3 regions of the Klebsiella quasivariicola genome follow, and region 2 is predicted to be linked to each of the others. Evidence: predicted binding sites of a transcription regulator. Region 2 holds the regulator's gene; each other region holds the start of a gene.
What was found. The regulator Fur, encoded in region 2, represses iron uptake genes when iron is present. The targets are predictions, from matches to a motif close to ATAATAATGAGAACNACTATCAA.

Region 1 (7,460 bases), 100 kb from region 2:
CTTTGACAGGTTCCGCTGAAGGCGGTGAATACCGTGCCGATCGGCAACGATTTGGCGCCGATGGTCAGGCTAAGCGCGGCGGCTAAGGCGAGTAATAGCAACAATCCGGGCACGGCGACAGAGCGTACCGCGGTCGTAGAAAACGACATAACTGACATCCCTGATATGATAATGATAGTAATTATCGTTATCGATTTTATTCAGCTATGGTAGCATGACCCACAGTAAAAAGGGTATTAAAAATAACGACAAGGCGCTGTAATGAACCGACAATCCTGGCTGCTCAATCTCAGCCTGCTGAAAACTCACCCGGCGTTTCGCGCCGTTTTTATCGCTCGCTTTATCTCTATTCTGTCGCTTGGCCTGCTGGGCGTGGCCATCCCGGTGCAGATCCAGATGATGACCCATTCGACCTGGCAGGTCGGGTTGTCGGTGACCTTGACCGGCGCGTCGATGTTTGTTGGCCTGATGGTGGGGGGCGTACTGGCTGACCGCTATGAGCGCAAACGCCTGATCCTGCTGGCGCGCGGCACCTGCGGCGTGGGCTTTGTCGGCCTGTGTCTGAACGCCCTGTTGCCGGAGCCGTCGCTGGCGGCGATCTACCTGCTGGGGATTTGGGACGGGTTCTTCGCCTCGTTGGGGGTGACCGCGCTGCTGGCGGCGACGCCGGCGCTGGTGGGGCGGGAAAACCTGATGCAGGCCGGGGCCATCACCATGTTGACGGTGCGCCTTGGCTCGGTGATTTCGCCGATGATCGGCGGCCTGCTGCTGGCCACCGGCGGCGTGGCCTGGAACTTCGGCCTGGCGGCGGCGGGGACCTTTATCACCACCTTAACCCTGCTGCGTCTGCCGCAGCTGCCGCCGCCTCCGCAGCCGCGTGAGCATCCGCTGCGCTCCCTGCTGGCGGGGCTGACCTTCCTCTGCCAGAGCCCGCTTATCGGCGGGATTGCGCTGCTCGGTGGTCTGCTGACCATGGCCAGCGCGGTGCGGGTGCTCTATCCGGCGCTGGCCGACGGCTGGCAGATGTCGGCCGGACAGATTGGCCTGCTGTACGCTGCGATCCCGCTCGGGGCGGCGCTGGGGGCGTTGACCAGCGGCCAGCTGGCCCAGACGGTGCGGCCAGGCGCGCTGATGCTGGCGACCACGGTGGGATCGTTTATCGCCATTGCGCTGTTCAGCCTGATGCCGCACTGGGCGTTGGGTGCGCTGTGCCTGGCGCTGTTTGGCTGGCTGAGCGCTATTAGCTCGCTGCTGCAGTACACCCTGATCCAGACCCAGACGCCGGAACATATGCTTGGACGGATTAACGGCCTGTGGACCGCGCAAAACGTCACCGGCGACGCCATCGGCGCGGCGCTGCTCGGCGGCTTAGGGGCGGTGATGACCCCGGCGGCATCCGCCAGCGCCAGCGGCTGGGCGCTGGCGCTCGTCGGTGTGCTGCTGGTGGGGCTGCTACGCGAACTGCGCCGTTTCCAGCGCCCGGAAATCGTCAATGAAAGTTAAGTAGGGTGCGCTTGCCCGGTGGCGGCTGCGCCTTACCGGGCCTGGGGTATGGCAGGCCGGTGCAAGCTCAGTAGGCCGGGCAAGCGCCGCGCCGCCCGGCAAAGAGTTCAGGCCGCGTAGCTGTTCTGATGGCACAGCCCGCGTTAGCCGAACAGGCTGGAGAGACGCTGGAGCACCAGCAGGGCGCTGTAGTAGTCAAGGCGGAAGGTCTCGGTGCCCAGCGGGTAGACGCGTTTGCCTTCGACCGCCGGGAGATGCGCCAGCAGCGGATTAGCGTAGATAGCATCCACATCTTTCTGGTCGCCGGCGAACAGGAACAGGCTCTGACCGTTCAGACCGGCCGCGAGGTTCTCCCCGCCCAGCTGCACGATATCGTGGCGTTTGCCCTGGCTGTGGCTGGCGGGCAGGCCGCCCGGCAGCGTCGCCAGGCTAAAGCCCAGCTGTTCAAGCATCTGCCCCTGAGCCGATGCCGGCGTCCAGATATTGGCGTTGTGCGCGGCGGCGGTATAGACCAGGGCGGTCACCGGCTGCGGCGGCAGTTTCATTTTTTCTTTTAACGAAACGAGCTGTTTATTGAAGTCGGCAATGCGCGCGCTGGCCTGCTGCTCATGGCCGGTGATCTGCCCCAGCTGGGTGAGCAGGGTTTGCCAGCTTTTATCGTCATAGTTGATGACCAGCGTCGGGGCGATCGTTTTGAGCTGATCGTAAAGCGGCAGGGCGGAGTCGCCGCCGGTCGCGCTCACCAGGATCAGATCCGGCATCTGGGCGGCCACCGCTTCGGCGCTCGGTTCGCCGATGTACAGCCGCGCCAGCTTACGGGCTTTGGCGACCTCGCTCCACTGGCGCAGAAAGCCCTGATTATCTGCCACGCGGTTGTTCGGGGTGGTGGCGCCGCTGGCGACCACCGGCGCGTCAATCGCCAGTAGCGAGCCGGTGAGGGTCACGCTGGTGGAGACAATGCGCAGCGGCTGGCTCGGCAGGGTGTGGGTCCCGTAGCTGTCGGTGACCTGGCGCGGCCAGTCCGCCGCCTGGGCTGAGGTAATTCCTAAAAGCAACAGCATGCCGGTCAGCGCACCGCGGCGGCAGAAAGAAAAGAAGTTCACGTCATCGCATCCTGATTTGAAAGGTGATAAATGCGTCTCATTTTCAACTTTGTGCCAGCAGGATGCAAGCCAAAGTGGCGGCGCCATGACGTAACGCGGTTGACATGGCGGGCAATACCTTTTAGGTTAGCCAACCAAAATATAAATGATAATTATTCTTAATATCTTTATCGTTTTTGGAGGATGATATGGAAACGTCACTGGCTGAGGATGTAAAGAAACCGACCCGGACCCTGTCGCCGGACAGCTTCTTCTTTATGTCGCCGTACCGCAGTTTTACCACTTCAGGCTGCTTCCGTCGCTTCTCACAGCCCGCCGTTGGCGGCGATGCGCTGAACGGCGAGTTCCAGCAGCAGATGGCCGCCGCCTTTGCCGAGGCCCGGGCGGCGGGGATCCGCAAGCCGGTGATGGTCGGGGCTATCCCGTTCGACACCTGTCAGCCTTCCGAGCTCTATATCCCCGAGCGCTGGGAAGCGTTCTCTCGCCCGGAAAAGCAGCGTTCCGCCCGCTATGCCGCGCCGCTGGAGGCGATGGAGGTGGTGGAGCGTCGGGAGATCCCGGAGCAGGACGAGTTTCTGGCGATGGTAGAACGCGCCGCCGCGCTGACCGCCACCCCGGAAGTCGACAAAGTGGTGCTATCACGGCTTATCGATATTACCACCCGCGACCGCGTCGACAGCGGCGCGCTGATGGAGCGACTGATCGCCCAGAACCCCGCCAGCTTTAACTTCCACGTGCCGCTCTCCGACGGCGGCGTGCTGCTGGGCGCCAGTCCGGAGCTGCTGCTGCGTAAAGAAGGACAGCGCTTCAGCTCGTTACCGCTGGCCGGCTCCGCCCGTCGTCAGCCGGACGATGTGCTGGACCGCGAAGCAGGCAACAAACTACTGGCGTCCGGCAAAGATCGTCACGAACACGAGCTGGTGACCCAGGCGATGAAGAGCGTGCTTGGCCCGCGCAGCAGCCAGCTGTCGCTGCCGGAGTCGCCGCAGCTGATTACCACCCCGACGCTCTGGCATCTGGCGACGCCGATCGAAGGTACAGCGCTGGCGGAAGAAAACGCCATGTCGCTGGCCTGTCTGCTGCACCCGACCCCGGCGCTGAGCGGCTTCCCGCACCAGGCGGCGAAGCGCCTGATCGCCGAGCTCGAACCCTTCGATCGCCAGCTGTTCGGCGGCATCGTTGGCTGGTGCGACGATGAAGGCAACGGTGAGTGGGTGGTGACCATCCGCTGTGCGCGTCTGCAGCAGCGTACGCTGCGCCTGTTTGCCGGCGCGGGTATCGTCCCGGCCTCTTCGCCGCTGGGCGAATGGCGCGAAACCGGCGTCAAACTGACCACCATGCTTAACGTATTTGGCTTGAATTAAGAGGCAAGGATGATTGCATTTACCCGTTGGCCGGAAGCGTTCGCGTCCCGCTATCGTCAAAAAGGCTACTGGCAGGATCTGCCGTTAACCAATCTGCTTACCCGTCATGCGGACAATGACGCCGTGGCGATTATCGATGGCGAGCGGCAGATTAGCTACCGCCAGTTTAATCAACTGGTGGACAATCTTGCCTGCTCGCTGCAGCGCCAGGGACTGAAGCGCGGGGAAACCGCGCTGGTGCAGCTGGGCAACGTCGCCGAGTTTTACATCACCTTCTTTGCTCTGCTGCGCATCGGCGTCGCGCCGGTGAACGCGCTGTTCAGCCATCAGCGCAGCGAGCTTAACGCCTACGCCGCACAGATTAAACCGGCGCTGCTGATTGCCGATCGTGAGCACGCGCTGTTTGCCGATGATAGTTTCCTCCACGCGTTTATCGCGGAGCATCCTTCTCTGCGCGTCGCGCTGCTGCGTAACGACGGCGGCGAGCGCGATCTGGCGACGGAGATTAACCGCCCGGCGGATAACTTTGTCGCCAATCCAACCCCTGCCGACGAAGTGGCCTTTTTCCAGCTCTCCGGCGGCAGCACCGGGACGCCGAAGCTGATCCCGCGCACCCATAACGATTACGACTACAGTATCCGGCGCAGCAACGAGATCTGCGGGATCAACGCGGAGACGCGCTACCTCAACGCGCTGCCGGCGGCGCATAACTATGCGATGAGTTCCCCGGGTTCGCTCGGTGTCTTCCTCGCCGGCGGCCGGGTGATCCTCGCCGCCGACCCGAGCGCCACCCTCTGTTTCCCGCTGATTGAACAACACCAGATCAACGTCGCGTCGCTGGTGCCGCCGGCGGTCAGCCTGTGGCTGCAGGCGATCCATGAATGGGGCGGCAACGCGCAACTGCAATCGCTGGAGCTGCTGCAGGTCGGCGGCGCACGCCTGTCGGCGACCCTCGCCGCGCGCATTCCGGCGGAAATCGGCTGCCAGCTGCAGCAGGTGTTCGGCATGGCGGAGGGGCTGGTGAATTACACCCGCCTTAACGACAGCCCGGAGCGAATTATCAATACCCAGGGCTGTCCGATGTGCCCGGACGATGAAGTGTGGGTAGCGGATGCCGACGGCAACCCGCTGCCGCGCGGCGAAGTGGGCCGTCTGATGACCCGCGGCCCTTATACCTTCCGCGGCTACTACAACAGCCCGCAGCATAACGCGGAAGCCTTTGACGCCGAGGGGTTTTATTGCTCCGGCGATCTGATTTCGATCGACGAAGACGGGTATATCACCGTCCAGGGCCGGGAAAAAGATCAGATCAACCGCGGCGGCGAGAAGATCGCCGCTGAAGAGATCGAAAACCTGCTGCTGCGCCATGAGGCGGTGATCCACGCCGCGCTGGTCAGCATCGAAGACAATCTGCTGGGCGAGAAAAGCTGCGCTTATCTGGTGGTGACCTCGCCGCTGCGCGCCGTCGCCGTGCGCCGCTTCCTGCGCGAGCAGGGGGTGGCGGAATTTAAACTGCCGGACCGCGTGGAGTGCGTTGCCGCGCTGCCGCTGACGCCGGTGGGCAAAGTCGATAAAAAACAATTACGTCAGTGGCTGGCCGAAGGCAAGCTGGGCTGAAGGAGAACAGAAAATGGCAATCCCTAAATTACAGGCTTACGCGCTGCCGGAAGCCAGCGATATCCCGGCGAACAAAGTCAACTGGGCCTTTGAGCCGTCGCGCGCCGCGCTGCTGATCCACGATATGCAGGAGTATTTCCTCAATTTCTGGGGCGAAAACAGCGCGATGATGGAGAAAGTGGTGGCTAATATCGCCGCCCTGCGCGACTTCTGCAAACAAAACGGTATTCCGGTGTACTACACCGCCCAGCCGAAAGAGCAGAGCGATGAAGACCGCGCCCTGCTGAATGATATGTGGGGGCCGGGGTTGACCCGCTCGCCGGAGCAGCAGCAGGTGATTGCCGCGCTGGCGCCGGATGAACAGGATACGGTGCTGGTGAAATGGCGCTACAGCGCGTTTCATCGCTCGCCGCTTGAAGAGATGCTGAAAGAGAGCGGCCGCGACCAGCTGATCATTACCGGCGTTTACGCCCATATCGGCTGCATGACTACCGCCACCGATGCTTTTATGCGCGATATCAAACCGTTCTTTGTCGCCGACGCGCTGGCGGACTTCAGCCGTGAAGAGCACCTGATGGCGCTGAAATACGTCGCCGGCCGCTCCGGACGCGTGGTGATGACCGAAGAGCTGCTGCCGCTGCCGGCCTCCAAAGCGGCGCTGCGCGCGCTGATCCTGCCGCTGCTCGATGAATCTGACGAACCGCTGGATGATGAAAACCTGATCGACTACGGCCTGGATTCGGTGCGCATGATGGCGCTGGCCGCCCGCTGGCGTAAAGTGCACGGCGATATCGACTTCGTGATGCTGGCGAAAAACCCGACCATCGACGCCTGGTGGGCGCTGCTCTCCCGTGAGGTGCAATAATGGCGGCGCTGGATTTTCGCGGCCAGACCGTGTGGGTGACCGGCGCGGGTAAAGGCATTGGCTATGCCACCGCGTTGGCTTTCGTCGAGGCCGGGGCCAACGTCACCGGTTTCGACCTTGCCTTTAGCGGCGAAAGCTACCCGTTTGCCACCGAAACGCTGGACGTCGCCGATGCCGACCAGGTACGCGACGTGTGCGCGCGGCTGCTCAACAACATCGAACGGCTGGACGTGCTGGTGAATGCCGCCGGGATCCTACGCATGGGTGCGACCGATCAACTGAGCGCGGAAGACTGGCGGCAGACCTTCGCGGTGAACGTTGGCGGCGCGTTTAATCTGTTTCAGCAGACGATGGCCCAGTTCCGCCGTCAGCGGGGTGGGGCGATTGTCACCGTCGCTTCCGATGCCGCGCATACGCCGCGTATCGGCATGAGCGCCTATGGCGCCTCGAAAGCGGCGCTGAAAAGCCTGGCGTTGACCGTCGGACTTGAGCTGGCAGGCAGCGGCGTGCGCTGCAACCTCGTGTCGCCGGGCTCCACCGATACCGATATGCAACGTACCCTGTGGGTCAATGACGATGCGGAACAGCAGCGGATCCGCGGATTTGGCGAGCAGTTTAAGCTCGGGATCCCGCTGGGTAAGATTGCCCGTCCGCAGGAGATCGCCAATACCATTCTGTTCCTCGCCTCTTCGCACGCCAGCCATATCACCCTGCAGGATATTGTGGTCGATGGCGGCTCGACGCTGGGGGCGTAAATGGCCTGGAAACGAGAGCTCACGCTGGCGGAATTGAACGCCAGCAGCGAAAACACCCTGGTGGCGCATCTTGGCATCGTCTACACCCGGCTCGATGCGGGGCTGCTGGAGGCGGAGATGCCGGTGGATGCCCGCACGCATCAGCCGTTTGGCCTGCTGCACGGCGGCGCCTCGGCGGCGCTGGCGGAGACGCTGGGCTCGATGGCCGGTTGGCTGATGACCGAGGATGGGCAGTGCGTGGTGGGCACCGAGC
Region 2 (7,460 bases):
CTCAGAAAACTTCTGGGTCTTGCAGCCGGATGGCAGAATGTCCAACATAATACCCTAACCCGACGGAGCGAAAAAAAGAACTTTGCCATGAAATTAAATAGCCGAGCGCAATCTGCACAGAATTCGCACAACCACTCCCCGATCGTGCTGGTCCACGGTCTGTTTGGCAGCCTGGACAACCTGGGCATCCTCGCCCGCGACCTGATCGCCGACCACGATATTGTGCAGGTCGATATGCGCAACCACGGATTATCGCCGCGGTCGCCAGAGATGACCTACCCCGCCATGGCGCAGGATCTGCTCGATACGCTTGACGCGCACCAGATTGAGCGCGCCACCTTTATCGGCCATTCGATGGGCGGCAAAGCGGTGATGGCGCTCACCGCCCTGGCGCCGGAACGCATCAGCGGACTGGTGGCGATCGATATCGCGCCGGTGGATTATCACGTACGCCGCCATGATGAGATCTTCGCCGCTATCCGCGCCGTCAGCGAATCCGCCGCCAGCACCCGCCGGCAGGCAGCGCAGGTGATGCGCGAGCATCTGCAGGAGGAAGGGGTAATTCAGTTCCTGCTGAAATCCTTCGTCGACGGCGACTGGCGCTTCAACGTGCCGGTGCTGTGGGACCAGTATCCGCATATTGTCGGCTGGGAAACCATTCCGGCCTGGCCACACCCGACGCAGTTTATTCCCGGCGGCAACTCGCCCTATGTGACCGATGCCTACCGTGAAGCGCTGCTGGCCCAGTTCCCGCAGGCGCGGGCCCACGTCATCGCCGGCGCCGGACACTGGGTCCATGCCGAGAAACCCGAGGCGGTATTACGCGCGATCCGTCGTTACCTGATGAGCATCGCCGTCTGATTGGCTAAAATATGCCCGACCGCGCCGCAGAATGCCCGCGGTCGTTGGCGCAGCCGTTCGCCTGATGTATGATGGCGCGCTATCTGCGCCGGCTAGAGCCCGGCTGCTTGTTTCCCCGAAGTCACTCAGAATCATGGCAAAAGAACAAACGGACCGTACGACATTAGATTTGTTCGCAAACGAGCGTCGCCCGGGAAGACCGAAAACCAATCCGCTGTCGCGCGATGAACAACTGCGCATCAACAAACGTAATCAGCTGAAACGCGATAAAGTGCGCGGGCTGAAGCGCGTCGAGTTAAAACTCAACGCGGATGCGGTCGATGCGCTCAACGAGCTGGCGGAAGCGCGTAATATGAGCCGCAGCGATCTCATCGAAGAGATGCTGATGACGCAATTAACCGCCCTGCGCAGCCAGGGAAAAGTCTAACTTTCCGCGAAAAACCCGCATTCATGTAGCAGAGTGTGCAGTCGGGCGTGATTGCTGTTTCCGCGCCCTTGCCTGTTCTGCTATGATTGCCGTTATCTATGGGCATCGCGTCCCTACCACATCATTTAAGTTTCAAGAGGTTATTTTACTCATGGCAATCATCGGCATCTTTTTTGGCAGCGACACCGGCAACACCGAAAATATTGCAAAAATGATTCAAAAGCAGCTTGGTAAAGATGTTGCTGATGTTCACGACATTGCCAAAAGCAGCAAAGAAGACCTGGAAGCCCACGACATCCTGCTGCTCGGCATCCCGACCTGGTACTACGGGGAAGCGCAGTGTGACTGGGACGACTTCTTCCCGACGCTGGAAGAGATCGACTTTAATGGCAAACTGGTGGCGCTGTTCGGCTGCGGCGACCAGGAAGACTACGCAGAATACTTCTGCGACGCGCTGGGCACCATCCGCGACATCATTGAGCCACGCGGCGCGACCATCGTCGGTCACTGGCCGACGGCCGGGTATCATTTTGAGGCTTCCAAAGGCCTGGCGGATGACGACCACTTCGTCGGCCTCGCCATCGATGAAGACCGCCAGCCGGAGCTGACCAACGAGCGCGTGGAGAAGTGGGTGAAGCAGGTTGCCGAAGAGCTGCACCTTGAAGAAATCAAAAACGCCTGATGATTAAGCGGCGTAACTATTGAGTTGCGTCGCATTAATAGACAAAAGCAATCAAACTAATAGCTACAAGTTTTTAACTTTTAATCACATATCTGTACAATGTCCTCTGATTCTACGAGGCACGTGACGCAGTTTGTAGCTGGTGCCTCGTTTTTGACAGCAAACCAGGCCTGATGCTTGCAGTTTTCATTTACCAGTGGCAGTTCTATAATGAGACGCATTACGTCGGGTTAATTTCTGTATGACTTCCGTTGAAGGAAGTAGATCGTTTAGCAACAGGACAGATTCCGCATGACTGACAACAATACCGCATTAAAGAAGGCTGGCCTGAAAGTCACACTTCCTCGACTGAAAATCCTCGAAGTGCTGCAGGAACCGGATAACCATCATGTCAGTGCGGAAGACTTATATAAACGCCTGATCGACATGGGCGAAGAGATTGGTCTGGCGACCGTTTACCGCGTCCTTAACCAGTTTGATGACGCCGGTATCGTGACTCGTCATAATTTTGAAGGCGGAAAATCCGTTTTCGAACTGACCCAGCAGCATCACCACGATCACCTGATCTGCCTCGACTGCGGCAAAGTGATCGAATTCAGTGATGACTCTATTGAAGCGCGCCAGCGTGAAATCGCTTCCCGTCACGGCATCCGCCTGACCAACCACAGTCTGTATCTGTACGGTCACTGTGCGGAAGGGGATTGCCGCGAGGACGAACACGCCCACGACGCAGTGGAAAAGTAATTCCCCGCGTCGTCTGCTCTGAAAAGCCAACCTGCCGGTTGGCTTTTTTATGGGCGCTTCTGCCGCGCTTCCCGCTCAGTCCCCTGGGATAACCTTCCTCGTCCCCGCTTTGTCCGGAGAGTTGATATGGAACTTCGCCAGCTACGCTACTTTGTGCGCATTGTGGAAACCGGCAGCATGGGGCGCGCTGCGCTCGATCTCAATATCGGCGTCTCGGCGCTTAGCCAGCAGATCGCGCGCCTGGAAAACGAACTGGCCATTCGCCTGCTGCAGCGGACCTCCCGCGGGGTCACGCCCACCAGCGCGGGCCTTGCTTTCTACTCCCAGGCGCAGCTGGCGCTGCGCCATGCCGATGATGCCATCCTCGCCGCCCGCGAGGCGCGCCTGTCGGGCCACGTCAGCGTTGGCATGGCCCCCAGCACCGCCTCCGTTCTCGGCGTTCCGTTCATCAATGCGATGCGCGAAAGCTACCCCGACGTGCGCCTGCATCTGGTGGAAAGCCTTTCCGGCAATCTGGAACGGATGATCAACACTCGCCAGCTCGATTTTGCTATCGTTTTCCAGCAGGAGAAGATCCTGCGCTGGAGCGCCAGACCGCTGCTGGAAGAGCGCCTGTTCCTGATTGGCAGCCATGCGCTGTTAGCCCCCCTGCAGGATGACCATATCACCCCCGACCAGCTCGCCACCCTGCCGCTGATTATGCCAAGCCAGGGCCACGGCCTGCGCGGCCGGCTGGAGGCGGTTTGCCAGCAGCATCATCTCAGCGTTGAGGTGGTGGCGGAGATTGACGGCCTGGCCCTGCTGATGCAGGCCGTGCGCAGCGGACTGGGCGCCACTCTTCAGCCCGGGGCCGCCATCTCCCATCTCGACCATCAGGCGCTAAGAGTGATCGGCGTCGCCAATCCGGTGCTGAGTCGCCCCAACTTTCTGGTCAGCCTGTCCGATGATGAGCTCACCCCGGCAGGGCTTGCCGCACGGGTAATACTGAGCAAAGTCATGCGTCAGCTGGTGGAGTCTGGCCGCTGGCCGGGCGCTACCCTTTACACCAACTAAACCCCTCTTTAGCACTACGCCATAGCGCTCTGTCGCCGTTACCGCCTACATTCCCATTACAAATTTAACAATTAATTAAATTGTAAGGGAGCCGATAATGGTGGATGTACTGGTGATTGGCGGCGGCAATGCCGCGCTATGCGCCGCCTTAACCGCCCGGGAGGCCGGCGCCTCGGTGCTGCTGCTGGAGGCGGCGCCGCGGGAGTGGCGCGGCGGCAACTCGCAGCACACCCGTAACCTGCGCTGTATGCACGATGCGCCGCAGGACGTGCTGGTCGACAGCTATCCGGAAGAAGAGTATTGGCAGGATCTGCTGCGCGTCACCGAGGGGAACACCAACGAAGCGCTGGCCCGGCTGGTGATCCGTACCTCGTCACAGTGCCGCGACTGGATGCGCCAGCATGGGGTTAACTTTCAGCCGCCGCTCTCGGGCGCTCTGCACGTTGCCCGCACCAACGCCTTTTTTATGGGCGGCGGCAAAGCGCTGGTCAATGCCTATTACCGCAGCGCGGAGCAGATGGGGGTGCAGATCCGCTACAACACGCCGGTGCAGGCCCTGGAACTGCGCAACGGGGAATTTGTTGCCGCGCTGGCAGGCGAGGAACGGATTGTCGCGAAAAGCTGCGTCCTCGCCGCCGGCGGATTTGAATCCAACCGCGAATGGCTGCGCGAGGCCTGGGGGCAGAACGATCGTGGCGAATGGCCCGCCGATAATTTCCTCATCCGCGGCACCCGCTTCAATCAGGGGGTACTGCTCAAGTTTATGATCGACGCCGGGGCCGATATTATCGGCGATCCTTCGCAATCCCACTGCGTCGCCATTGACGCCCGGGCGCCGCTCTATGACGGCGGGATCTGCACCCGCGTCGACTGCGTGTCGCTGGGGGTGGTGGTGAATCGCGATGCCGAGCGTTTTTATGATGAAGGAGAAGATTTCTGGCCCAAACGCTACGCCATCTGGGGGCGACTGGTCGCCCACCAGCCGGGGCAAATCGGCTACTCGATCATCGACAGTAAAGCCATTGGCCACTTTATGCCCCCCGTCTTTCCCGGCGCTCAGGCCAATACTATCCCCGAGCTGGCGCGCCAGCTCGGGCTGGACGGCGAGCGCTTAGCGCAAACCCTCGCCGATTATAATGCCGCCTGTACCCCGGGTGACTTCGATCATACCCGCCTGGATAACTGCGCCACCTCCGGCCTGACGCCGGCGAAAACCCACTGGGCGCGCCCCCTCGATACGCCGCCTTACTACGGTTACGCCTTACGTCCGGGGATCACCTTCACCTACCTCGGGCTCTACGTCGACGACACCGCCGCCGTCCATTTTGCCGGCAAACCCAGCCGCAATCTGTTTGTCGCCGGGGAAATGATGGCCGGCAATGTGCTCGGCAAAGGCTATACCGCCGGCGTCGGGATGTCGATCGGCACCACCTTCGGTCGCATCGCCGGCCAGCAAGCCGCCCGTGCGGCACAGCAGGAGAACCACCATGAAGTCGCTTGAAAAGCTGATCATTGACGCGCAGATCATCACCGAGCCGGAGGCGGAAGTCGAACGGGTGATGCAGGTGTGTAACGCCTGCCGTTATTGCGAAGGGTTTTGCGCCGTGTTCCCGGCGATGACCCAGCGCCTGGCCTTTGGCAAGGCGGATATCAACTATCTGGCTAACCTGTGTCATAACTGCGGCGCCTGCCTGCACGCCTGCCAGTACGCGCCGCCGCACGAGTTCGCCATTAACGTGCCGAAGGCGATGGCCGAAGTCCGGCTGGAGACCTATCAGCATTACGCCCAGCCCGCCGCCTTTGCCAGCCTGTACCGCCGGGCCGGCGTGACCACCGTGCTGGCGCTGATCGCTGGCCTGATCGTCTTTCTGCTGCTGGCGATGGGGCTCAACGGTTCACTGCTGCACCCGCCGCTGGCCGGTGATTTCTACCAGATATTCCCGCATAACCTGCTGGCGTGGATGTTTGGCTCGGTCTTTGTGCTGGCGATTGGCTTACTGATGACCGGGGTGATCCGTTTCTGGCGCGAGATCTCCCCGGGTCAACCGCAACCGATTGATATTGCAAAGGCATCCCATAATGCGCTGACGCTGAAATATCTCGACGGCGGGCACGGGAAAGGCTGCAACGAAGCCGATGACGCCTTCACGCTGATGCGCCGCCGTTTCCACCACTTCACCTTCTACGGCTTTATGCTCTGTTTCGCCGCCACGGTGGTGGCCACGGGCTATCACTATTTCGCCGGCCGGGAAGCCCCCTACCCGTTCTTCAGCGTCCCGGTGCTTCTCGGGACCCTCGGCGGCATCGGCCTGCTGGTGGGGCCGGCTGGTCTGCTGTGGTTGAACCTGCGCCGGTCGCCGCTGCATGGCGATGCGCGACAAAAACCGATGGACCGCGCATTTATCCTGCTGCTGCTGCTGACCAGCTTCACCGGTCTGGCGCTGCTGGCGGGACGGGATACCTCGTGGATGGGTATTTTGCTCGCCGTTCATCTCGGGGTGGTGATGGCCCTGTTTTTAACCCTTCCCTACGGAAAATTTGCCCACGGATTTTATCGCTGTGCGGCGCTACTCAAGTGGGCGATTGAGAAGCGGCGCGGAAAACAGGCGGCAGTCGCAGGCGACTAACCCGCTCCCTCTTACCTCTATAAAAACAAGATAAAGACAATGGAGAGCACCCGATATGACCCAACAACCTACCCGCGCCGGCACCGTCGGCGCTATCCTCCGCGTGACCAGCGGTAATTTTCTCGAACAGTTCGACTTTTTCCTGTTTGGCTTTTATGCCACCTATATCGCCCGCACCTTTTTTCCGGCGGAGAGCGAGTTCGCGGCGCTGATGCTGACCTTTGCGGTGTTTGGTTCGGGCTTTCTGATGCGCCCCATCGGCGCGGTGGTGCTGGGCGCCTATATCGACAGGATCGGTCGCCGTAAAGGGCTGATGGTCACCCTGGCGATCATGGGCTGCGGGACGCTACTCATCGCCCTGGTACCGGGCTATCAGACCATCGGCGTGCTGGCGCCGATCCTCGTGTTAGTGGGTCGCTTGCTGCAGGGGTTCTCCGCGGGCGTCGAGCTTGGCGGGGTGTCGGTCTATCTGGCGGAGATCGCCACGCCGGGCAATAAAGGCTTCTATACCAGCTGGCAATCCGCCAGCCAGCAGGTGGCCATCGTGATGGCGGCGCTGATTGGCTACGCGCTGAACGCCACCCTGGCGCATGAAGAGATCGCCGACTGGGGCTGGCGCATTCCCTTCTTCATTGGCTGTCTGATTATTCCGCTGATTTTCGTGCTGCGCCGCTCGCTGCAGGAGACCGAGGAGTTCCTGCAGCGTAAACATCGCCCGGATACTAAAGAGATCCTGACCACTATCGCCAGGAACTGGCGCATTATTACCGCCGGGACGTTGCTGGTGGCGATGACCACCACCACCTTTTATTTTATCACCGTCTATACGCCGACCTACGGCAGAGCGGTGCTGCACCTCAGCGCTCGCGACAGCCTGCTGGTGACCATGCTGGTGGGCATCTCTAACTTTATCTGGTTACCGATTGGCGGGGCGATCTCTGACCGGATCGGTCGTCGCCCGGTGCTGATGGGGATTACCGTGCTGGCGCTGCTCACCACCTGGCCGGTGATGCACTGGCTCACCGCCGCGCCCGATTTTACGCGTATGACGCTGGTCCTGCTGTGG
Region 3 (7,460 bases), 750 kb from region 2:
CTTTAAACACGCGCGCGATACCGGCCTTCAGCGTGAACATATCGCCCAGCGCCTGAGAAACGTTGAGGCTTGGACTCCAGTTGCTGCCAAACTGATTATGATAATCAAAGCGAATGCCGGGGATCAGGTTGGTGCCGGGTACGGCTTCGATATTATCCTCCAGATAGATCCCGGTGAGGGTGGCGCTGTTTTTGGTACTACGTTGAGCAGGATCGCCCGAGGTTCCGGGGATAGTCTCGCCGTTGCTGTCAGTGGCCTGCATCGATGCCGGATCGTCGAGCTGATCATGGTTCCATTCCATTCCCAGCGTCAGCGTCTGGTCCGCCAGCCAGAAGAAAGGCACATTGAATTCCGAGGTCGTACGCCAGGATTCCAGACGGCTGGTGGCATAATCCTCACTGTTGATCATGCCCTCGACGCGGCCAGTGGAACCTTCCTGCAGGCGGGTATTGTTAGTTTTCTCGTAGTAAACCCCGGCTTTGGACTGGCCCCAATCCCATAGGCCGTTGTAAGTCAGCCCCCAGGACTGACGATAGAGACGATTCGTTTCGTGGCCGTACAGGGAGTCCACCAGCCCGTTCGGGCTAAGATTGCCGTTGCTGTACTGGGTATCACCGGCATAGATATTCCCCTGACGGCTGTAGGCGTAGTTGAAATCGAGGATCTGTTGCGGGGTCATTTTCCATGACAGCAGGGCGTTAATATCTTTATTGCGTACCCCTTCGCGTCCCGCAGCATAGGAACCGTTTTGCGCATGGTTAATGTCCCAGGCGTCGGGTTCCGTTTTATTGATATTGCCATACAGGCGCATCGTCAGCGCCTCGCCGGCGAGTGGGCCGCTGAGATTGAAATTAGCGCGATTAGTCGTGCCTTCCTTGTTGTTTTCCGGCTGATTGGTAAAGAAAGAGAGCGAACCGTGCCAGTTGTTGGTTGGGCGTTTAGTAATGATATTGACCACTCCGCCCGCCGCGCCGGAACCATAGCGCGCGGCTGCCGGACCGCGGAGAACTTCAATTCGCTCGACCATTTCGGCAGGTACCCAGTTGCTGTCGCCTCGGGTATCGCGTTCGCCGCGCCAGCTATAGCGAATCGCGTTACGTGACGTGACCGGTACTCCATCTATCAGGATCAGGGTGTTCTCCGGCCCCATGCCGCGGATATCAATCTGGCGGTTGTTACCCCGACTGCCGCTGGCGCTGTTGCCGGTTAAATTCACCCCGGGCATTTTACGGATGATGTCTGAGAGATCGTTGACCGGCGGCTGCTTAGCAATATCATCTGCCGTGATAATCGACACCCCGGGCTGTTGCTTGAGCGCCTCTTCCGCCGTACTGCGCACAATCATCGTTTCGGTATCTTGTTCTGACTCTTCAGCAAAGGCGGTCGGGGCAAGCAGGCTGGATATGACCAGCGCCAGGGTCGTGGGGGCATAATATTGCAGCGATCTCATATAAATATCCTTTTCAAAGCAAAGAAAAACGAGATCGAGAATATTAATGATAATCATTATCATTACAATGTGGGGAAATAAATCTCCATAAAATCCTCACAATTATCGCAACTTTTTATGCAGTTGGGAGAAATCGTGAAGGGAGCCTGCACAGTGTGGCCGGGAAGCTGTCAGCGTATGCGCTGAGGTTGTGTGGTTGAAGGGAATGTTTGCCAGCGCAGTGAGATTATAGGGGGCGAGCGCGGCGCGCGATGGCGCGCCGGCGGAGGCGTTAGTGGTGGTCATCCTGCGGCATATGGCGGTAGATGTAGATCCCGCTCAGCAGGGTAAAGACCAGCGTGAGGGCGGTTAAGCCAAAGACCTTGAAGTTCACCCAGATATTCTGCGGCAGCCAGAAGGCGATATAGATATTGGCCAGCCCGCAGAGGATAAAGAACACCGCCCAGGCAAGGTTAAGCCGTGACCAGACCTGCTGCGGCAGGGTCAGCTCTTTGCCGAGCATGCGCTGGATCAGGGGCTTTTTCATCACCCACTGGCTAAACAGCAGCGCGCCGGCGAACAGGGCATAGATCACCGTCACCTTCCATTTAATAAACTCATCATTGTGGAAGAAGATGGTCAACCCGCCAAAGACGGCCACCAGTACAAAGGTGATCAGCGCCATTTTTTCGACTTTACGATAGCGCACCCAGCTGTAGATCAGCACGATGGCGGTCGCCACGATCAGTGCGGTAGTGGCGGCGTAGATATCGTAAAGCTTATAGAAGGCAAAGAAGACCACCAGGGGTAAAAAATCCAGAAACTGCTTCATACATCGATCCCGTCTTTCAGGACGGACCGGGGAACGCCCCGATCCTGGTTAAAATTAGCGGCGGATAAGCATATACACGCGGAATAAATAGATCAGCAACAGGGCGGAAATCAGGTTGCTGATCGTGTTGATGACCACTGCACCCACATTCGGCGTCAGGACGGCAAAGCTGGAAGCGAGCAGTAACAGCAGGGTTTTCGCCACCAGCCAGCCAATAATGGCCGGCGCCACCAGCCGCAGATTGGCCCACGCCAGGCGCATGCTGCTACGCATGGCGCTGAGGATGCCCATTTTGTCCTGTACCAGCATGATTGGCGCAAAGGCCAGCACGATGGCCAGCAGCACGCCGGGCACCAGTACCAGCATCATCCCCATCTGCACCAGGAAAGTGGTGAACAGGATCAGCAGCAGCAGCTTCGGCAGCACCGGCGCCGCAGCGCCGATGGCGCGCAGGGCGCTGACGCGATGACCTGCAGAGACCAGCTGGATCAGCAGCAGGACGCCACCGGCGAGGATCGCATTGCCCACCAGGCCCGAGAAGGTCGATGCCGCCGAGGCGTGCAGCAGGACCTGCTGCTGCTCCGGCGTCATGTTCTGCACCAGCTCGAACAGGCCTACGCTACCGGTGAGGTTGTCGCCTTCGCTGAGTATCGACAGCTGCTCATCGCTGGGTGAAAAGGCATGGCCAAGCACTACCGTAATGAACGCGCACAACAGCGCAATCAGCAAAATGGTAATGAACTGATTACGAAAAAAATTCCCGGTGTCACGGTAGACGGACTTCGCCGTGATAGACATGCATTCTCCTTGAGTGTTGCAGGTGTTAACTAGCCGGCGATTGTACCGCAAATCGTTCCGTCGTAGCACTCTCTGCGCCGGTCCGGGCAGGTATATCTTTGTAAAGAGAGCGCAATGGCGGCAGGCCATAGCGCGCCCGCGCCCGGTTGCAGGCATCGTTTTCCACGCCGTTTTCCCCGGACATGGCAAATTCCCGGCACGGCGAGGGACGATTTTCATAGATAGTGCAGTGGACGGTGTCGCCAATGGTGCCCGACAGCGCGGCGCAGCGGCACTGGCGTTGGTTAGTGCCGCTCATGCAGCGCAGGAAGGGGGTCAGCGGCTCGGTCAGCGCGGAGGGCACCACGCCGCCCGCGTCGTCGGCTTCCGCCCAGTAGAAAGAGACTCGAAAATACGCACAACAGGCACCGCACGTCATGCACGGGTTGATTTCACTCATAATTACACCTGAAAAAAACGCATCAACACAGATTGTCGGCAGTTAACTTATCCAGCCGCCTCAGCGGCGGCAAGAGGGGCAGAAATAAATTTTTGGCTGATAAGTGAAAATTGATGTGAGAGGGAATCAGCATATTGCGATTGGTTGCAAAAATTAATCTGGATCAATAAATGTTAAATCTAAGGATTTAGTGTGATCTAAAACAGATCAAACGTAACTCGTTATAGGTATATTTGGCCGCGCTGAAAAACCATAATGAGGAAGTGGATATGAGGAAGTTAGCAGCGGCGGCAGTTATTCTGGGCACGCTTTCCACCGGCAGCGTCTGGGCGCATGAGGCGGGTGAGTTTTTCATTCGTGCCGGGACCGCCACCGTCCGTCCGACGGAGGGCTCTGACAATGTGCTGGGTAGCCTGGGCAGTTTCAACGTCAGTAACAACACCCAGCTGGGTTTAACCTTTACCTATATGGCGACCGATAACATCGGCGTGGAACTGCTGGCGGCAACGCCGTTCCGCCATAAGGTTGGCACCGGGCCAACCGGGACCATCGCCACCGTCCATCAGTTGCCACCCACCCTGATGGCGCAGTGGTACTTTGGCGATGCGCAAAGCAAGGTGCGCCCGTACGTAGGCGCCGGTATTAACTACACCACCTTCTTTAATGAAGACTTTAACGACACCGGCAAAGCGGCCGGGCTTTCCGATCTGAGCCTTAAGGACTCCTGGGGCGCGGCGGGGCAGGTTGGCCTCGATTACCTGATTAACCGCGACTGGCTGCTGAATATGTCGGTGTGGTACATGGATATCGATACCGATGTGAAATTCAAAGCCGGCGGCGTGGACCAGAAAGTCAGCACCCGCCTGGATCCGTGGGTGTTTATGTTCTCCGCGGGCTACCGGTTTTAATCTCTGTTGAAAACTGGCCAGCGGATGGCCAGTCTATTGCCTCGTCCTCCCTGCTTGCGGTCAGCGGATCATACTTCCGTCCACTGGCGCAGCAGGTTGTGATACATATTCAGCAGGGAGAGGACCTCTTCTCCGTCGCCAAAGCGGGCCTTAAGAGACTGGATGGTGCGGTCCAGGTCGTAGAGCATCGCGCGCTGCTTATCGTCGCGGACCATCGACTGGATCCACAGGAAAGAGGCCTGACGTACGCCGCGGGTGACCGGGGTGACGCAGTGCAGGCTGCTGGCGGGATAGAGCACCAGATGCCCGGCCGGGAGCTTCACCCGGTGCTGGCCATAGGTGTCTTCAATCACCAGTTCGCCACCCTCATAGCTCTCCGGATCGCAAAGGAACAGCGTCGCTGACAGGTCAGTGCGCATCCACCCCGCCTCGCCGTTCTGACGAACGGCGCCATCGACATGAAAACCATAAGTCTCCCCCGGTCCGTAGCGATTAAATAACGGCGCGGAAATCGTCCGCGGCAGCGCGGCGGAAAAAAACTGCGGATGGCCGCGCAGCGCGTCGAGCACGGCGGCTTGCAGGTGGGCATACAGCGGCGTTCGGGTATCGATCTGTTGATTCTGTTTGACGGTCGCTCCCTGGCTGCCGACGGTTATCCGCCCGTCAACCCAGTCGGCCTGGGTGAGCAGGCGGGTAAAATCAGCCACCTGGTCTGCCGTTAGCACGTCAGAAATGTGATACATCATGGCGGTGTTCTCCTAAAAGGTGGGGCGCAACGGCCCCACGTGCAAACTCAGAAGTGGACGTTCGCCGTCAGCATAAAGGTACGGGGTTCGCCCGGATGATAGCGATAGCCGCTCTTGTTAATGGAAGCCACATAATCGGTATCAAACAGGTTGTACATATTGAGCTGCAGATCGAGGTTGCTGTTGACCCGATAGCCCAGTTTGGCGTCGGCGACCCAGTAGCCCTCGGTGTGATCCGGGGTACCCACCGCGCCATCGCTGCCCCGGCGCAGGCTTCCGACATAGCGCGCGCCGCCGCCGACGGACAGATCGCTGGTGGCCTGATACTGCGTCCATAGCGTAAAAGCATGTTTCGGGGTGTAGGCCAGCGCGGATGAGCCATCCTGCGCCACATTCTGCCCCTCCGTCACTGTCGCATGCTGCTGAGTGTAGCCAGCGATGATCGTCCAGTCCGGCGTCAGGTTTCCGGTCGCGGAGAGCTCATACCCCTCCACGCGCTTTTTGCCATACTGCGACCAGGTTCCGTCATCGTTGGCGGCCACTTCGTTTTCGATATCGGTGCGGAATAACGCCGCGCTGAGCAGCAGACGGTTGTCGAAGATTTGCCACTTGGTGCCCAGCTCGCTGGATTTCGCCTTCTGCGGCTTAAAGTCGGTCCGGTTAGCGCTGTTGCCGCTGCCGCTGGCGGCCAGGGCGAAGCTGCTGCCCCCCGGCGGTTGCTGTGAAATGGCGTAGTTGACGTAGACATTACCCTGCTCGCTTAAGCGGTACAGCGCCCCGGCTTTCCAGTTAACCAGGTTGCCGGATTTGGCGGTATCCACGGTGGTGACCGGGCTGCCTGTCGACTGGCCGGGCGGGCAGGCGATAGCCCCGCGTCCACTGCCGCCGCAGGCGGTGGCGCTGTCATATTTAGTATGATAATTGTCGAGACGCAGCCCGCCATTGACCTCAATCTGCTCGGTCAGCGCCAGCGTATCGAAGGCATAAATCCCGAAGGTATCGGTCTGGCCGTTGGCGTTCGCCCCGTTTCTGTCCAGCCCGCCAATCGACAGGTTACTCACCGGATGGTAGAGATTCACCGCCGGCGCGGTCATGGCATTGAGGCCATAGTTGGTCTGATTTTCCCGGGTAAACTCCACGCCGGCGCTGACGTCATGGCCTATCGAGCCGGTATAGAACGTCGAGGTGACATTGGTCTGGTTGGTCAGAATGCGGTTGCTGACATCTTTGGTATTAACCAGACGCGACCAGCTCCAGGTGTTAACGTCATTGATATCAGGGGCGGTGATATTACTTGCGCCGCCCATCACCGCGGTCAGGAGATACTCCTGCTTCACCCGCGACCAGCGGGTGGTATTGCGCACGGTGGTATTCTCCGTCAGATCGTGTTCGAAGCGCAGGGTACCGCTGTCGGTAGTAGATTTATCGTAGTCGGAGTCGGTGCCATAGAAATTGCTGGTATCCACCTTCCCGGCGGAATTGAGCGCGGCATATTTCGGCGAAGGCGCCGAATAGCCCGGCAGGCCGACGGTGGGGATCCCGCCATCCGGGGTGTTGTTCTGCCGAACGTGCAGATAGTTCAGATACAAGCGGGTGGGCGTATCAAGGCCAAAGGCTAGCGATGGCGCGATGCCGTAGCGCTCGTTCTCAATCTTATCCCGGCCGGCGTCGTGGGTTTTTTCGCCCATCAGGTTCAGACGGAACGCAGCGTTGTCGCTGAACGCCTGGTTCAGGTCGAGAGTGCCCCGGCGCGACCAGGCGCTGCCGATGCTGGCCGAGCCGTCGATCCCGGAGTCAAGACGTGGCTGCTTACTGATCATATTGATCGAGCCGGAGGGGGCGCTACGACCATAGTCCGTGCCGGCGGGTCCTTTGATGACTTCCACCTGCTGGGTATTGAAGGTATCGCGCGTCACGCTGCCGATGTCGCGAATGCCGTCCACATAGATGCTGTTAGAGGTATCCACGCCGCGCATGTAGATGGCATCCCCGGTGGTTGAGCTGCCATTTTCCCCGGCATAAAACGCCCCGACGCCGGGGACGTTTTTGAGGGCGTCAGTCAGGTTGGTGACGCCCTGATCTTTCATCACCTGTTCCGGGATCACGGTGATGGTGCGGGTGGTATCGACCAGTGGTTTATTGAATTTCGGATCGGCAGAGGCGCCGGGAGAATAAAGTGAAGGTGGGCTGGCTTCTACCACCAGCGTCTCTTCACTATTTTTGACCGATTTTTCCGCTGCGATGCCCGTTGCCGGTGAGGCACCCAGACACAGACCCGTAAACAATGCCAATGAGTTGAAACTGCCGA

Region 1: the regulator Fur is predicted to act here: its motif matches at 2,746-2,768, upstream of fepB (Fe2+-enterobactin ABC transporter substrate-binding protein).
Region 3: the regulator Fur is predicted to act here: its motif matches at 1,491-1,513, upstream of B8P98_RS16125 (TonB-dependent siderophore receptor).

Annotation. Positions count from the first base shown of each region.
Region 1 is NZ_CP022823.1:4,081,457-4,088,916, reverse strand. It holds gene fepD (Fe(3+)-siderophore ABC transporter permease) at 1-149, opposite strand, end outside; gene entS (enterobactin transporter EntS) at 262-1,503, shown strand; gene fepB (Fe2+-enterobactin ABC transporter substrate-binding protein) at 1,647-2,606, opposite strand; gene entC (isochorismate synthase EntC) at 2,795-3,970, shown strand; gene entE ((2,3-dihydroxybenzoyl)adenylate synthase EntE) at 3,980-5,587, shown strand; gene entB (enterobactin biosynthesis bifunctional isochorismatase/aryl carrier protein EntB) at 5,601-6,452, shown strand; gene entA (2,3-dihydro-2,3-dihydroxybenzoate dehydrogenase EntA) at 6,452-7,207, shown strand; gene entH (proofreading thioesterase EntH) at 7,208-7,460, shown strand, end outside.
Region 2 is NZ_CP022823.1:3,980,226-3,987,685, forward strand. It holds gene ybfF (esterase) at 88-861, shown strand; gene ybfE (LexA regulated protein) at 995-1,288, shown strand; gene fldA (flavodoxin FldA) at 1,440-1,970, shown strand; gene fur (ferric iron uptake transcriptional regulator) at 2,262-2,714, shown strand; gene tcuR (tricarballylate utilization LysR family transcriptional regulator TcuR) at 2,841-3,767, shown strand; gene tcuA (FAD-dependent tricarballylate dehydrogenase TcuA) at 3,865-5,268, shown strand; gene tcuB (tricarballylate utilization 4Fe-4S protein TcuB) at 5,255-6,394, shown strand; gene tcuC (MFS transporter) at 6,450-7,460, shown strand, end outside.
Region 3 is NZ_CP022823.1:3,232,760-3,240,219, reverse strand. It holds gene B8P98_RS16125 (TonB-dependent siderophore receptor) at 1-1,450, opposite strand, end outside; gene B8P98_RS16120 (septation protein A) at 1,722-2,261, opposite strand; gene B8P98_RS16115 (YciC family protein) at 2,316-3,059, opposite strand; gene B8P98_RS16110 (YkgJ family cysteine cluster protein) at 3,085-3,498, opposite strand; gene ompW (outer membrane protein OmpW) at 3,768-4,406, shown strand; gene ybiX (PKHD-type hydroxylase YbiX) at 4,475-5,152, opposite strand; gene B8P98_RS16095 (catecholate siderophore receptor Fiu) at 5,200-7,460, opposite strand, start outside.